Regions from separate parts of the Janthinobacterium kumbetense genome, predicted to be linked through region 2. Evidence: predicted binding sites of a transcription regulator. Region 2 holds the regulator's gene; the other holds the start of a gene.
The links. The regulator FliA, encoded in region 2, starts transcription of late flagellar genes. The targets are predictions, from matches to a motif close to CTAAAGTTTNNNNNNNNNNNGCCGNTA.
Positions count from the first base shown of each region.

Region 1: the regulator FliA is predicted to act here: its motif matches at 2,592-2,618, upstream of NCG91_RS12110 (DUF5610 domain-containing protein).

Region 1 is NZ_JAMQGR010000003.1:278,351-282,929, forward strand. It holds gene pyrF (orotidine-5'-phosphate decarboxylase) at 92-925, shown strand; gene sbcB (exodeoxyribonuclease I) at 1,094-2,542, opposite strand; gene NCG91_RS12110 (DUF5610 domain-containing protein) at 2,690-3,304, shown strand; gene NCG91_RS12115 (GGDEF domain-containing protein) at 3,306-4,271, opposite strand; gene NCG91_RS12120 (HPF/RaiA family ribosome-associated protein) at 4,530-4,579, opposite strand, start outside.
Region 2 is NZ_JAMQGR010000006.1:290,589-295,167, forward strand. It holds gene flhF (flagellar biosynthesis GTPase FlhF) at 1-555, shown strand, start outside; gene NCG91_RS18365 (MinD/ParA family ATP-binding protein) at 548-1,411, shown strand; gene NCG91_RS18370 (RNA polymerase sigma factor FliA) at 1,457-2,188, shown strand; gene NCG91_RS18375 (flagellar motor protein) at 2,170-2,916, shown strand; gene motD (flagellar motor protein MotD) at 2,922-3,704, shown strand; gene NCG91_RS18385 (translation initiation factor Sui1) at 3,769-4,131, shown strand; gene NCG91_RS18390 (hypothetical protein) at 4,175-4,579, shown strand, end outside.

The sequences.
Region 1 (4,579 bases), on a different contig from region 2:
AGCGGCCGGCCCCGACCGCCTTGTGACGCCTTGGCAAGCCTGCGCCGCGTTACAATACGGGGTTTGCAACTGAATATAGAGAAGGTGTGCCGTGAATTTCATCAATAAATTATCCGCCGCGTGGACGGCCAATAATTCCCTGCTGTGCGTGGGCCTGGACCCCGACCTGGCGAAACTGCCGGCCGAACTGCGCGACCTGCCTGATGGAATCACCACCTTTTGCACGCGCATCATCGATGCCACGGCCGACCTGGCTTGCGCCTTCAAGCCGCAGATCGCGTATTTTTCCGCGCTGGGCGCGGAAAAGCAGCTGGAAGACATCTGCCGCTACGTGCGCGAGAATTATCCGCACATCCCGCTGATCCTCGACGCGAAACGGGGCGACATCGGCGCGACGGCCACGCAATACGCGCGCGAAGCGTTCGAGCGCTACGGCGCCGATGCCGTCACCGTGAACCCGTACATGGGCGAAGATTCGCTCGATCCCTACCTGGCGTGGAAAGACCGCGGCGTGATTATCCTGTGCCGCACGTCGAACCCGGGCGGCTCGGACCTGCAATTCCTGAATACGGATGGCGAACCGCTGTACCAGCGCGTGGCGCGCCTGGTGGCCGAGAAGTGGAATAAAAACGGCCAGTGCGCGCTCGTCGTCGGCGCCACCTTCCCTGAAGAACTGGCGCAGGTGCGCGCCATCGTCGGCGACATGCCGCTGCTGGTGCCCGGTATCGGCGCCCAGGGCGGCGACATCGCCGCCACCGTCGGCGCGGGCCAGACGGCGAACGGCATGGGCATGATGATCAGCTCGTCGCGCGCCATCATCTACGCCACGCCGCAGACGGGCGAAGACTTCGCCGACGCCGCGCGCCGCGTGGCCATTGAAACGCGCGATGCGATCAACGCGCACCGCGCGTCTGATGGTGGCTGACATAAGCTACTGCGCGTCGAGATTTGCGGCCGGCGATGCTCACTGTGCCATAGCACAGTTGCGCTTCTCGGCCGCAACTCCCATCCGCTCGCTACGCTTCTGTCAGGCACCGTGATGACTGTTGTTTGTCATCCATAAAAAATGCCGGGCTAGCCCGGCATTTTGCATTTAGTCACGCTGTGGTGCGACGATCTCCGCGTAATCGTAGAGTTCTCCCAGAATTTCCTCGCCCCGCTCATCGACGGATTCCGACAGCACGTCGATTTCCGTAAACAGCATTTCGATGGTGCGGGCGCCGGCGTCGCCGTCGAACAGGCGGGCGGCGCGGTGCTGTTCCCAGCGCAGACTTTCCGCTTCGCTCAGGGTTTGCGGGAAATTGCGGGCGCGGTAGCGGAACAGCAGTTCCTGCAGGCGTTCGTCGGCAAACGAGGGGCGGGCCGTGGCCAGCTTGGCCGGCGTGTCGCGGCGCAAGGATTCGAGCAGGCGGCGGTCATCGTTGCTGACGAAACCATTGTACAAATCCTCATCCACGTCCAGCGCGGCATTCGCGCCCGGGCGCTGGAATACTTCAGCCCAGACGGCATCCATGTTCGGCGCCGCGGCGGCGAATTGCGCGTTGACCTTCGCCGCGTCCAGATCGATGCCCCATTGCGCGGCCATGGCCGGCGACAGCGTTTTTAAATTGCCGACCAGCATGGGCGACTTGTTCAGGTGCACGCTTTTCACGGGCAGGCGCGTCATGCCTTCCGGCATGGCGTCCTTGCGCGTGAACAGGCGCGTGCGGATGGTGTCGGCGTCCAGCTGGAACAGCTCGCGCGGGTCGTAGGCGCAATCCCAGACGAGGATTTCATTCTTATTGCTCGGATGCGTGGCCAGCGGCCAGACGATGCCCAGGCAACCCCGTTCGGCGGGGAACATGCCCGACACGTGCAGGAAAGGCTGGCGCTCGCCGGCGGCCAGGTGCATGCCCATTTCGCTGGCGACCCGGTCCTTCTTGTGCAGGGCCAGGCAGAATTCGAACAATTTCGGCTGTTTCTGCTTGATCAGGCGTGCCAGGGCGATGGTGGCGCGCACGTCGGACAGTGCATCATGCGCCGCTTCGTGGACCAGGCCATTGGCCTTGCTCAAGTGTTCCAGTTTAAAACTGGTCTGGCCATCGTCACGCTTTGGCCATGCGATGCCTTCCGGGCGCAGCGCGTGCGTCATGCGCACCACGTCGAGGATGTCCCAGCGGCCGCAATGGTTCTTCCATTCGCGCGCATACGGGTCGATCAGGTTGCGCCAGAACAGGAAACGCGTGACTTCATCGTCGAAACGGATGGTGTTGTAGCCCACGCCGATGGTGCCCGGCTCCGAAAAGGCCGCTTCGATGGTGGCGGCGAACTGGTGTTCGGGCACGCCCAGCTGCAGACACTGCTGCGGCGTGATGCCCGTGATCAGGCACGATTGCGGGTCGGGCAGGAAATCATTGGCAGGCTGACAATACAGCATGATGGGTTCGCCGATCTCGTTGAGGTCGGCATCCGTGCGGATGGCGGCGAACTGGGCCGGGCGGTCGCGGCGCGGCTGGGCGCCAAAAGTTTCGTAGTCGTGCCAAAGAAAGGTCTGGTTAGTCATTGATGGTCGTTGCTTGATTGGTTATCCGGGCCGCCAAAAGCGGCCGCTGCTACAGTTTTCTGAAAACCTGCCGATACTACACGAGAGGATGGTCATCATCGCGTTTCCCGCATGGTGGCATACATTGCCCGTTCAAGGAGGTCTATCGTGTCAATTCCCATCGCCGCAAGCGGCAATTCCACCCCTTCCGTGACTTCCGTCAGTACGGGCGTTGCCGGCAAGGACGATAAAGTCCAGCAAAAGGACGGCGTCAACGCTGAAATGAGCGTGAATGACCGCACCAAGCTGCAATTGAACGCTTCCATCATGCAGGCGTCGCTGAACGTGTCGATCGGTTCCGAGAACGAACCGCTGGCGCTGCTGTACAAGGCGGCCATCACCAACATCAATGAAGCGCTGAAGGGTCAGTACGGCGAGGATGCGATCCAGAACGCGGCTTCGCAGGATAACAGCGCCGAAGCGACGGCGAACCGCATTGTATCGCTCTCGACGGGATTTTTTGATGCTTTCAAGAAACAGAATCCCGGCCTGGACGACGATACGGCCCTGACCAAGTTCATGGACACCATCAGCGGCGGCATGGAAAAAGGCTTCAAGGAAGCGCGCGACATCCTGGGCGGCTTGAAAGTGCTGAATGGCGACATCGCCGGCAATATCGACAAGACGTACGAGCTGGTGCAAAAGGGCTATGCCGACTTCATCGCCGCGCACAGCAGTAAGAAGGATGACGCCGCCAAGCCGGCCGACAGCAAGGCCGCCTGAACTACAGCATGACCCTGTTGCGGCCCGATGCTTTGGCGCGATAGAGCGCCGCGTCGGCCGCGGCGATCAGCGCATGGTCGTCCTGTTCGGCCGCCAGGCTGGCCACGCCGAAGGAACCCGTGATGTGCGGCAAGGCGCTGCGCATGTCGGCGAAGATGACGGCGAGCTGCATGCGCTCGCACAAGCGCTCGGCCACCCGCAAGGCCACGTGTTCGTTGGTATCGGGCAAGATCACCATCATTTCCTCGCCACCGTAGCGCACGGCGAAATCCGTGGGCCGCAGGGCCGCGCCCAGCACTTGCGCGGCGATGCGCAGTGCCTGGTCGCCCGCCTGGTGGCCGTGCGTGTCGTTGAAGCGCTTGAAATGGTCGAGGTCTATCATCACCAGCGACAGCGGCGAGCCGCTGGCGTGGGCCGTGACGATCATGTTGGGCAGTAAATCCGTCAGCCAGGCGCGGTTGTACAAGCCCGTCAGGCTGTCGACCATCGACAGCTGGCGGTAGAATTCGCCCAGTTTCTGGCGCCGGCGCAGCAAGGCATTGGCGGCGCGGATGCGGAAGGACAGCAGCCGCAGCAGGTTGCGCGCCAAGCCGTTCGACTGCTCGATCAATTCCCATACGATGGCCGCGTCGATCACCAGCAAGTCGGTTTCTTCCAGGGCGGAAATGGCGGCCAGGTTGCTCGCTTCATCGAGCACCGATTGTTCGCCCACGCTTTCGCCGGGCAAGACCTTGCTGACGGTGCCGTCATCCATGCCCGTGTGGGTGTCGGCGGCCACGGCCAGCGAGCCGCGCAGGACGATGTACAGGCTGGCGCCTTGCGTGTCGGCAATGGCTTCGCCCGCTTCCAGGCGCATCACGGGGCAGGGCGCCAGCATGGCGGCCGTCTGGCTATCCGCCCCATCGCGAAATAGCTGTAAATCGCCGATGTTGCAGCCTGAAGCGCCGAAGTTGCCGATCTGTTCCACAATCACACTTTCAAAAAGCCGGCGCGCGAGCAGGGGGCCGGTAGCTTCATGATAGCGTAAAGCGGCCTTGGCTGTAACGCCAAAGGCTTGCTTGAGGTCACTTACTGTGAGAAATACGACAATTATTTCATTGCCGCGTCAATACGCAGGAATGCTTGCGGTTTTGTTATGGATGTTGCCGCGCGCGAAAGGCGGGCCGGATGTGCAAAGGCAGCCTTGAACGGCTGCCTCAGTCTCTGAAAATCCTGCGGGTGGGGATTACTCGGCGGTTTCTTCCGCTTCGGCCGTATCGATCACGGCATTCTTGC
Region 2 (4,579 bases):
GGCGCGCATGAACAGTTGCGCATCTACGGCAAGATCCTCGGCGTGATGGTGCATTCGGTGAAGGACGAGGCGGACTTGCGCATCGCCCTGAAAGAATTGAAGAACAAGCACACGGTGCTGATCGATACGGTGGGCGTGAGTCAGCGCGACCAGATGGTGACGGAACAGGTGGCCATGCTGTCGGGCGCCGGCGCCGACGTGAAGCGCCTGCTGTGCCTGAACTCCACGGCCACGCAGGAAACGTTGAATGAAGTGGTGCGCGCGTATCAGGGCAGCGGCCTGGCCGGCTGCATCATGACCAAGCTCGATGAAGCGGCCTCGATCGGCAATGTGCTCGACGTGGTGATCCGCCAGAAGCTGAACCTGTTTTATGTGTCGAACGGCCAGCGCGTGCCGGAAGACCTGTACCTGGCCGACCGCGGCTACCTGATCGACCGTGCCTTCAAGCTCAAGCGCGATGCGGCGGCGACGCAGTTTTCCGACGCCGAACTGCCGCTGCTGATGGCGCAGGCGGCCGCCCGCAACAATGAAGCGCGCGGGGTGCACCTTGGCTAATTTCGATTTCGACCAGGCCGAAGGCTTGCGCCGCATGCTGGCCGGCCCGCAGCCGCGCGTCATGACGTTCCTCTCGGCCACGCCGCAGGACGACAAGGGCGCCATGCTGGTCAACCTGGGCGCGTCGCTCGTCTACGGCGGCAATGACGTGCTGCTGCTCGACGCCAGCGGCGGCAGCGATGGCGTGGCATCGCGTCTGGGACTGGCGCACGGCGCCAGCCTGCGCGACGTGGCGCGCCAGCAGTGCGGCTTGAACCAGGTCATCCACCAGGTGCCGCAAGGTTTCGGCGTGGCCAGCCTGGGCGCGCGCAACCATTTGATGGACAGCATGGATTATGCGGGCGAGGATGAACTGCGCCGCCTGGGCAAGACGTTCGACGTGCTGGCGCGCCAGAGCGGCATCGTGCTGGTTGACGGCGTCGTGGCGGACGAGGGCGCGTGCTTCCCCGTGCCGCTGATGGCATCGTCGGATATCGTCGTGCAAGTCTCGACCAGCGCCACCTCGATCAAGGCGGCGTACTGCCTGATCAAGCGCCTGAGCCAGGAACTGGGACGCCGTCCGTTCGGCATTCTCGTCACCGGCGCTTCCGAATCCGAAGCAAAAGTGGTATACGATAATATGGCGCAGGCGGCAAGCCGCTACCTGGCCGTGAAGCTCACTTCGATGGGTTCCGTGCCTGCCGACGAGTATCTGCACCGCGCGGCGCGGCTGGGCCGCAGCGTGGTCGACGCGTTTCCGCTGGCGGGAGCGTCGGTGGCGTTTCGCGGACTGGCCGAGCGGCTGGCCCGTTCGGCGGCGCCGGTGCTTGGCGGCACCTTGTACCAGACGGGGAGCCCGCACCAGTTCAGCGCCTGAATCGAACCGCAGCACCAGATAAGATGAGAAAACAATAAGCAGCCTATGTACACGGTCAAAGGGAAATCGAACAAGGACTATTTGCTGACGGAGCACATTCCGCTGGTGAAGCGTCTGGCGCACCATATGAAGGCGAAATTGCCGCCTTCGGTCGAGGTCGATGACCTGATCCAGGCCGGCATGATCGGCCTGCTCGATGCCATTACGCGCTATGAAGAGACGCATGGCGCGCAGTTCGAGACGTATGCCGTGCTGCGCATCCGCGGCGCCATGCTCGACGAATTGCGCACCAGCGACTGGCTGCCGCGCAGCATGCGCCAGAACATGCGCAAGATCGAAGAGGCGATGAGCACCCTGCAGCAGCGCCTCGGCCATCCGCCGACGGAGTCGGAAGTGGCGAAGCTGCTGAAAATGTCGCTGGCCGACTACCAGGAAATGCTGGGCGACGGCGGCGGCCACCAGCTCGTGTACTACGAAGACTTTCATGACCCGGACGGCAATGACAGCTTCCTCGACCGCCACTGCGTGGACGAGGACAGCGACCCCTTGCGTTCCCTGCTCGATACCGATTTCCGGCAATCCGTGATCGATGCCATCGACGCGCTGCCGCCACGCGAGAAAATACTCATGGGCCTGTATTACGAAGAAGAGCTGAACCTGAAGGAGATCGGCGCGGTGATGGGCGTATCCGAATCGCGCGTCTCGCAGCTGCATACCCAGGCCGTCGCGCGCCTGCGCGCAACCTTGAGGGAGCTGGCGTGGACTGGTCCAGCGTAATCGGGCTGGCGCTGGCGCTGGCCGGCCTGCTGGTCGGCCAGGCACTGGAAGGCGGCAAGATGGCCTCCCTGCTGCAGCCGGCCGCCTTTGCCATCGTCATCGTCGGCACCTTCGGCGCCGTGCTGCTGCAGACGCGGCTGCGCACTTTTGTCCGCGGCCTGGAAATGCTGCGCTGGGTCTTCCTGCCGCCATCCGATACGCGCGCCGCGCTGGCGCGCGACATCGGGCAATGGAGCCTGACGGCGCGCCGCGACGGCCCGCTGGCGCTCGAGCGCCTGATGGAAAACACGGCCGACCGCTTCAACGCCAAGGGTTTGCGCATGATCGTCGACGGCATCGCGCCCGACAAGCTGCGCCAGCTGCTCGACGTGGAAATCTCCGCCTATGAAATGGCCGAGCGCCAGGCCGTCAAGGTGTGGGAATCGGCGGCCGGCTATTCGCCTACAATCGGCATCCTGGGCGCCGTGCTGGGCCTGATCCACGTGATGGAAAACCTCACCGACCCCAGCAAGCTGGGCGGCGGCATCGCCGTGGCCTTCGTCTCCACCATCTACGGCGTGGGCCTGGCCAACCTGCTGTTCCTGCCGGTGGCCAATAAACTCAAGGCCATCGTTTCGCGCCGAGTGGTGCAATATGAAATCACGGCCGCCGTGCTGTACGACATCGCCACGGGCGACCACACGCGCATCATCGAAGAGCGCGTGTCCAGCCTCTTGCACGAGCATTGACCATGATGCGGCGCGCGCGCAGGAAGTATGACGAGGAACCGGACAACCAGGACCGCTGGCTGATCTCGTACGCCGACTTCATCACCCTGCTGTTCGCCTTCTTCGTCGTCATGTATGCGATTTCGCAAGTCAACGAAGGCAAATACCGCGTCTTCCAGAACGCCATCGGCCAGGCCTTCAGCCTGGAAAAGGGCGCGCCGCCCATCATCATGGAAGCGCCGCAGGCGATCCCGTTGCCGAACCCCGCCCTGAAACGCCGCACGGAAGCCATCCGCCGCGAGCGCGAACACATGACGCGCCTGGCGCAGGACCTGACGTCAACCCTGGCGCCGCTGGTCAAGGAAGGCAAGGTGCGGGTCACGCAGACGAGCCGCGGCGTGAGCGTGGAAATCAATGCCAGCGTGCTGTTCGACCCGGGCGCGGCGGGCTTGACGGCGGAATCGGACCAGGCCTTGCGCGCCGTGGCCGTGCTGCTCAAGGACGACACGCACGACGTGCAGGTGGAAGGGCATACGGATGTGCAGCCGATCAGCAATTCGACCTTTGCCTCGAACTGGGAGTTGTCGGCCGCGCGCGCCAGCGCCGTGGTGCGCCTGTTCATCGCCAGCGGCGTCAAGGCGTCGCGCCTGACGGCCGTGGGCCACGCCGACAATATCCCCGTGGCGCCGAACGCCACGCCGGAAGGGCGCGCGCGCAACCGCCGGGTCGCCGTGACGATTTTGTCGGGCATCCCCGAAACGGTGACGGAAGTGCCGACGGCGCCCGTGGCGCCTGCGCCGGCCAACTGACGCTCGTCAACTGCGGGCTGCCGCTTGGTACAATCGCGCTTTCTTCCTCTTTTATCGTTCCCTCATGAAAAGCAGCTCCCTGGGCGGTCTCGTCTATTCCACTGAAACGGGCCGCATGTGTCCCGCCTGCCGCCAGCCGCTGGCGCAGTGCGCGTGCAAGGCGCAAGCGAAGGCCGCGCCTGCGGGCGATGGCGTGGTGCGCGTCTCGCGCCAGACCAAGGGCCGTGGCGGCAAGAGCGTCACCGTGGTCAAGGGCTTGCCGCTGGACGCCGTCGCGCTGGCCCTGCTGGGCAAGCAGTTGCGCACGCAGTGCGGCTCGGGCGGCACCGTCAAGGATGGCGTGATCGAAGTGCAGGGCGACCATGTGGACGCCATCCTGGCCGCGCTGGTCAAGCTGGGCCACCAGCCGAAAAAGGCCGGCGGCTGAGCGTGCGGAGGCGTGCGGCCCGCCGCCGCGCGCCTGTGGTAACGTGCGTTTCCCATCCACGCGCTTCCTCACCATGAACGTCAAATTCACCGGCCTGGCCATCGCCGCCGCCATCGCGGCAGCGCTGGCGCTCGCGTACTGGCCCGCACCCGAGAGCGGCGCGCCGGACGCTGCCGCCGTCTCCGCCCCTGGCGCGCCGGCGGGACGCAGCCTGGAATCGTATCTGAATATCGATGCCAGCCCGGTCGCCGATGCCGCGCCGATGCCCGTCACCCTGGCGCAGCAGCTCGCGCGCCTGGCGGCCAGCGGCAAGCCGGAAGACGCGTATGCGGCCTACAATCTGCTCGACGACTGCATTTCATTTGAGAAAGAAAGGCGCTTGCCGGGGCTGGAATTCGAGCTGGGGCGCGAGATGACGGCGCAGGAAAAAGCCGCCCAGCAGCAGCTG